DNA from 3 places in the Citrobacter sp. GW821-FHT02E08 genome. Region 1 is predicted to be linked to each of the others. Evidence: predicted binding sites of a transcription regulator. Region 1 holds the regulator's gene; each other region holds the start of a gene.

Region 1 (2,274 bases):
CGGTGCGTTTGCTCGCGCATCGTATGCAGCGCTTTTTCCCGCGTGGCCCCCTCCAGAGATTGCTCCTGCATCATCTCCAGATAGCCCTGCAACACGGTGAGCGGTGTACGCAGCTCATGACTGACGTTGGCGAAAAAGTTTCGCCGCGCCCCTTCGAGCTGGTGCATTTGCGTCACATCACGCGCCACCATCAACAACTGCTTGTCGGTGTAGGGCATCACGCGAATCTCCAGATGCCGTCCGGTGTTTAACACCAAATTGATCGGTCGGGTGAAGTCGCGTGTTTTCAGATACTGCGTAAATTCCGGATAACGCAGCAGGTTGAGAATGTTTTGCCCATTGTCATCAGGCCAGCGTAATCCCAGTACCTGTTGCGCCAGACCGTTACACCAAAAGATGCCCCCGTCTTCTGTGGTCAACACCACCGCATCAGGGAGCGATTCCGCCCCGCTGCGAAAACGTTTAATGAGATTCCCCAGTTCACGGCGGCGTTTCTTGTTACGTAACTGCATTTGATGCAGGCCGTAAAGCAGCGGTTCCCAGCTTCCGCTTCCTGGCGGCGGGGTCATACTTCTGTCGACCCACAACCACCAGGAGAGACGTAATAAATTCCAGAAATGCCAGATGAGCAGTCCCGTTACCGACGCCAGTAAAAACCAGGGCAGATAACCAAAAAATACACTAAGGATGAAGGCCGGGAGGCAGCAAAGTATCAGCTCCAGCACCAGCCTTTTCCATGACAGCCGTTCCAGCACGCGTCACACTCCATTCACGATTTGAAAGCCTTGCCAGCCTGATAGGCGGCAAGGCGTCAGAAGCGGGTCGAAAAGCGATACCCTGTCCCACGTACGGTTTGTACCATGCGGTCATGACCGCTCTGTTCCAGCGCTTTACGCAGGCGGCGAATATGGACGTCGACCGTACGGTCCTCCACATACACGTTGGTGCCCCAGACGTGGTTTAGCAGTTGCTCTCGACTGTAGACGCGCTCAGGATGCGTCATAAAGAAGTGCAGCAATTTGAATTCGGTAGGTCCCATATCAAGCGGGCTTTCCCCGGTCATCACCCGGTGCGATGTCGGGTCGAGGCTCAGTCCTTGCATCTCAATCACCTCTTCGACCGCCATCGGTGAAATGCGGCGCATGACCGCTTTGATCCGCGCGACCAGCTCCTTGGGCGAGAACGGTTTTGTGACATAGTCGTCCGCCCCCGTTTCCAGTCCACGCACGCGGTCTTCCTCTTCCCCTCTGGCCGTTAGCATAACGACGGGGATTTCGCGGGTCATCGCCTCACGTTTGAGATGTTTAATGAACTGAAGGCCGGAGCCGCCCGGCAACATCCAGTCCAGCAGGATCAGATCCGGCCAGGGTTCATTCAGTTGGTTCACTGCACTGTCATAATCTTCGGCCTCGACTGGCTGAAAGCCATTTTGCTCGAGCACGAAGCAGACCATTTCGCGAATTGGAGCTTCATCTTCTACGACCAGAATACGTCTCGCCATGATTTGCCCTGTTATAGAGTTGCTAGTCATCATTATCAATGCGGCGCCATTATGCGTCAGATTTATGACAGTTTTATGAAAAAAAGCGTCAATCCCCACGCCAGATTGTTGATTTATGACACCCCATAAACAAGATATTAACCTCTCTGAAAGGTTATAATCCCGTTCACGCTTTTTCGCCATGGAACTGTTATGCGCATCCTACACACCTCTGACTGGCATCTCGGCCAAAACTTCTACAGTAAAAGCCGCGCCGACGAGCACCAGGCCTTTCTTGACTGGCTGCTGGAAACGGCGCAATCCCGGCAGGTGGATGCGATCATTGTTGCAGGTGATATTTTTGATACGGGCTCGCCGCCAAGCTATGCCCGCGAGCTGTACAACCGTTTTGTCGTCAATTTGCAGCAAACAGGCTGTCATCTGGTGGTATTGGCCGGAAACCATGATTCTGTCGCCACGCTCAACGAGTCACGCGAGATTCTGGCGTTTCTGAACACCACAGTGGTCGCCAGCGCCGGGCACGCGCCGCACTATCTTCCCCGTCGCGACGGTACGCCAGGCGCGGTGCTGTGTCCGATTCCGTTTTTACGTCCGCGTGACATCATCACCAGTCAGGCCGGTCTCAGCGGTCGCGAAAAACAGCAGCATCTGCTCACCGCCATCACCGACTATTATCAGCAGCACTATCAGCAGGCCTGCGAACTGCGCGGCGAACAACCGCTGCCGATTATCGCCACCGGACATTTGACGACCGTCGGCGCCAGTAAAAGTGA
Region 2 (2,274 bases), on a different contig from region 1:
AAACGTAGCAATTTCCCTTAAAAAATCGTCATGACATTTTTTTGCCCTCACCGCGACCTTCAGTCGCGGGGTGGCATATTCTTAAGTTGGGAATAGTCCCGACAACGTTAAGGATTTTATGTATAATTGCGGCCTTTTTCGGCAATCTGCCATTTTTGGGCGCTTTTGCCCCTGCTGACCTTTTGAGGAAATCCACATGTCATTACCCCATTGCCCACAATGCAACTCCGAATACACCTACGAAGATAACGGCATGTTCATCTGCCCGGAATGTGCTCACGAATGGAACGATGCCGAACCGGCTCACGACAGCGATGAGCTGATCGTGAAAGATGCCAACGGCAATCTGCTGGCAGACGGCGACAGCGTCACCGTGGTTAAAGATCTGAAAGTGAAAGGCAGTTCTTCAATGCTGAAGATCGGTACCAAAGTGAAGAACATCCGCCTGGTCGAAGGCGACCATAACATCGATTGCAAAATTGACGGTTTTGGCCCCATGAAGCTGAAATCCGAGTTCGTGAAAAAGAACTGATTTTTGTAAGCCGGATTAGGCGTTTACGCCACCATCCGGCATTTATTGCCCGGTGGCGCTTCGCTTACCGGGCCTACGATAACTACACTTAACTGGCTTCTTTTACCTGAGGTAAACATTATGCCGTTAAGTCCCTACATCTCTTTTGCCGGCAATTGCGCCGACGCCATCGCGTACTACCAACAGACACTGGGCGCAGAACTGCTCTACAAAATCAGCTTCGGTGAAATGCCCAAATCGGCGCAGGACAGCGAGGACGGTTGCCCGTCCGGAATGAAATTCCCCGATAACGCCATTGCCCACGCCAACGTGCGCATTGCGGGTAGCGATATCATGATGAGTGATGCCGTTACATCAGGCAAAGCACACTACTCCGGCTTCACGCTGGTGCTTGATACGCAAAATGTCGAAGAAGGGAAGCGCTGGTTTGACAACCTTGCCGCCAAAGGTCAAATCGAAATGGACTGGCAGGAAACCTTCTGGGCGCACGGATTCGGTAAAGTCACCGATCAGTACGGCGTGCCGTGGATGATTAACGTTGTGAAACAGCAGCAGCCGACCGAGTAACCTGACGGGAGGCTCGCCCTCCCGTTCTGTCATCAATCTCGCCTCAACTCTTCATCATCAAGTCACCAACGCTTAACAAAATTGTCACATTAATCCGCCACGATGGGGCCACTTTTTTAGTGAGGCCGCACCATGCAAACGATGATTCGTGTCGAGAAACTCTCCAAAACGTTCAATCAGCAGCAGGCGCTACACGCCGTTGATATGGACATCGCTTCCGGTGAGATGGTGGCTCTGCTTGGCCCGTCCGGTTCCGGCAAATCCACCCTTTTACGTCACTTAAGCGGTTTGATTACTGGCGATAAATCGCCAGGCAGTCATGTGGAGCTAATGGGGCGTACCGTCCAGCGCGAAGGCCGTCTGGCACGCGACATCCGCAAAAGCCGCGCCCACACGGGTTACATCTTCCAGCAGTTCAATCTGGTGAACCGTCTGACCGTACTCGAGAACGTGCTGATCGGTGCACTCGGCAGCACGCCGTTCTGGCGTACCTGTTTTAGCTGGTTCAGCCTGGAGCAGAAACAGCACGCATTGCAGGCGCTGACCCGCGTCGGGATGGCGCACTTTGCATATCAACGCGTTTCAACACTCTCTGGCGGCCAGCAGCAGCGCGTGGCCATCGCCCGCGCTCTGATGCAGCAGGCGAAGGTCATTCTGGCCGATGAGCCGATCGCCTCGCTGGACCCGGAATCCGCGCGCATCGTGATGGACACCCTGCGCGATATCAATCAGACCGACGGCATCACCGTGGTCGTCACGCTGCATCAGGTGGATTACGCCCTGCGCTACTGCGAACGCATTGTCGCACTGCGCCAGGGACACGTGTTCTATGACGGCAGCAGCCAGCACTTTGATAACGAAAGATTTGACCATCTCTACCGCAGCATGAACCGCGTCGAACAGAGCGCGCAGGCTGCTTAATTTAACTGAAAAGACCAGGCGGATAAGTGAAATAGCCTGGAACAATGTCTAAGTGAGGAACATAGATGAGCTATAAAGCCGTTGCCGCGCTGGCCTTCACCAGCATGTTCAGCATCAGCACCTTGTTAAGCCCGGCTCATGCCGAAGAACAGGAAAAAGCGCTGAACTTTGGCATTATTTCGACCGAATCACAGCAAAACCTGAAGCCCCAGTGGGAACCGTTCCTGAAGGATATGGAAAAGTCGCTGGGCATA
Region 3 (2,274 bases), on a different contig from region 1:
CGGTTTACGGCAGCGGTTGATCACATGCTGGTTAATACGGTGATCCATGATCAGCAGCGAGCCTTTCGCCGGGAACATGCGGATACTGAGGTCGGCATACTCGGCGATGCGCTGACCCCAAATTCCGGCGGCGTTCACCACGACCGGCGCGTGCAGAGACTGGGTTTCGCCTGTCAGATGGTTGCGCACGTTGACGCCACACACCGTTGCCCCTTCGCGAATTAACCCGGTCACTTCGTGCGCCGTCAAAATAGTTGCGCCATGCTCTTTCGCGTCCAGCATGTTGGCGGCGGTCAAACGGAAAGGATCAACCGTGCCATCCGGCACTTTTACGGCACCGATCAGCGCGGGGTTTACCGCAGGTTCAATGATTCGCGCCTGTTGGGGATCAATCGCCTCAGCGCGGATCCCAGCCTCTTCACAGGCGCGAATAAAGGTGGCCTGAAAGGATAATTCATCTTCTGGCAGAGTAATGAAAAGGCCATCAGTCGGCTCTACGCAATGGCGGGCGATCCTTTTCAGGATCTGATTTTCGCTAATACACTCGCGCGCGGATTCGGCATCCGTCACCGCGTAACGCGCGCCGCTGTGCAGCAACCCGTGGTTACGGCCTGTTGCGCCAGTCGCGATGTCATGGCGTTCTACTAAGATGACGCGCAATCCGCGCAGCGCACAGTCACGGGCGATCCCTGCACCCGTGGCCCCTCCGCCAATGATAATCACGTCACCTGATTGCGAGTCGCGCGTTTTCATTGTTTTTCCTCATTGTTCGTTTTTTTATCATTTAGCCACATAAAAATCATGGTTTGTTTGATTTCGCGCATAATCGCGCATTATTCGAAAATGAAACGTGATTTCGTGCGCCTTTTTGAACATTTGTCATAATTCCGTAACAATATGTGCTGTAATTCACATTAACGACATGTATCTTTCCTTAACATCGCGGCCACACTGGGAGCAGAGGGGCTGTTTGAACGAACTGCGGTGTCTATCTCAAACTAAATACGGCCACGGAGGCTACATATGTTAAGTATTTTTAAACCCGCGTCGCACAGTGCGCGTTTGCCAGCGGCGGAGATCGACCCGACGTATCGTCGATTGCGCTGGCAAATATTTTTGGGGATTTTCTTTGGCTACGCTGCGTACTATCTGGTACGTAAAAACTTTGCTCTGGCGATGCCGTATCTGGTCGAGCAGGGCTTTTCCCGTGGCGATCTTGGTTTTGCCTTGTCCGGGATCTCTATCGCTTATGGTTTTTCAAAGTTCATCATGGGGTCAGTTTCTGACCGTTCGAATCCACGCGTGTTCCTGCCTGCGGGCCTGATACTGGCGGCAGCAGTCATGTTGTTCATGGGCTTTGTACCGTGGGCAACGTCCAGTATCGCCATTATGTTCGTTCTGTTGTTCCTCTGCGGCTGGTTCCAGGGGATGGGATGGCCGCCGTGTGGCCGCACGATGGTGCACTGGTGGTCACAGAAAGAGCGTGGCGGTATTGTTTCTGTCTGGAACTGCGCGCATAACGTGGGCGGCGGTATTCCACCGCTGCTGTTCCTGCTGGGTATGGCCTGGTTTAACGACTGGAAAGCGGCGCTTTACATGCCGGCGTTCGGTGCGATTGTTATCGCGCTCTTTGCCTTTGCCATGATGCGCGATACCCCGCAATCCTGTGGCTTACCGCCTATCGAAGAGTACAAAAACGACTACCCGGACGATTACAACGAAAATGCAGAAGAAGAGCTGACGGCGAAGCAAATCTTTATGCAGTACGTGTTGCCGAACAAACTGTTGTGGTACATCGCGATTGCTAACGTGTTTGTCTATCTGCTGCGCTACGGCATCCTCGACTGGTCGCCGACCTATCTGAAGGAAGTGAAACATTTCGCGCTGGATAAATCCTCCTGGGCTTACTTCCTTTATGAATATGCCGGTATTCCGGGCACGCTGCTGTGCGGCTGGATGTCGGATAAAGTCTTCCGTGGTAACCGTGGGGCAACCGGCGTGTTCTTTATGACGCTGGTGACTATCGCCACTATCGTCTACTGGATGAACCCGGCGGGTAATCCAGGTGTGGATATGGCATGTATGATCGTTATCGGCTTCCTTATCTATGGCCCGGTCATGCTGATTGGTTTGCACGCTCTGGAACTGGCACCGAAAAAAGCGGCAGGTACAGCGGCGGGCTTTACCGGCTTGTTCGGTTATCTGGGTGGCTCCGTGGCGGCGAGCGCCATTGTGGGTTACACCGTTGACTTCTTCGGCTGGGACGGCGGCTTC

Evidence for each region. The regulator PhoB, encoded in region 1, activates phosphate uptake and scavenging genes when phosphate is short. The targets are predictions, from matches to a motif close to CTGTCATAAAACTGNCNNAT.
Region 2: the regulator PhoB is predicted to act here: its motif matches at 1,170-1,189, upstream of phnC (phosphonate ABC transporter ATP-binding protein).
Region 3: the regulator PhoB is predicted to act here: its motif matches at 877-896, upstream of glpT (glycerol-3-phosphate transporter).

The regions. Positions count from the first base shown of each region.
Region 1 covers NZ_JBWKVL010000002.1:369,467-371,740, forward strand. Annotated here, with positions in the region: gene phoR (phosphate regulon sensor histidine kinase PhoR) at 1-755, opposite strand, end outside; gene phoB (phosphate response regulator transcription factor PhoB) at 812-1,501, opposite strand; gene sbcD (exonuclease subunit SbcD) at 1,694-2,274, shown strand, end outside.
Region 2 covers NZ_JBWKVL010000012.1:121,156-123,429, reverse strand. Annotated here, with positions in the region: gene AC07UY_RS15890 (zinc ribbon domain-containing protein YjdM) at 197-532, shown strand; gene yjdN (VOC family metalloprotein YjdN) at 653-1,099, shown strand; gene phnC (phosphonate ABC transporter ATP-binding protein) at 1,232-2,020, shown strand; gene phnD (phosphonate ABC transporter substrate-binding protein) at 2,086-2,274, shown strand, end outside.
Region 3 covers NZ_JBWKVL010000011.1:125,931-128,204, forward strand. Annotated here, with positions in the region: gene glpA (anaerobic glycerol-3-phosphate dehydrogenase subunit A) at 1-753, opposite strand, end outside; gene glpT (glycerol-3-phosphate transporter) at 1,024-2,274, shown strand, end outside.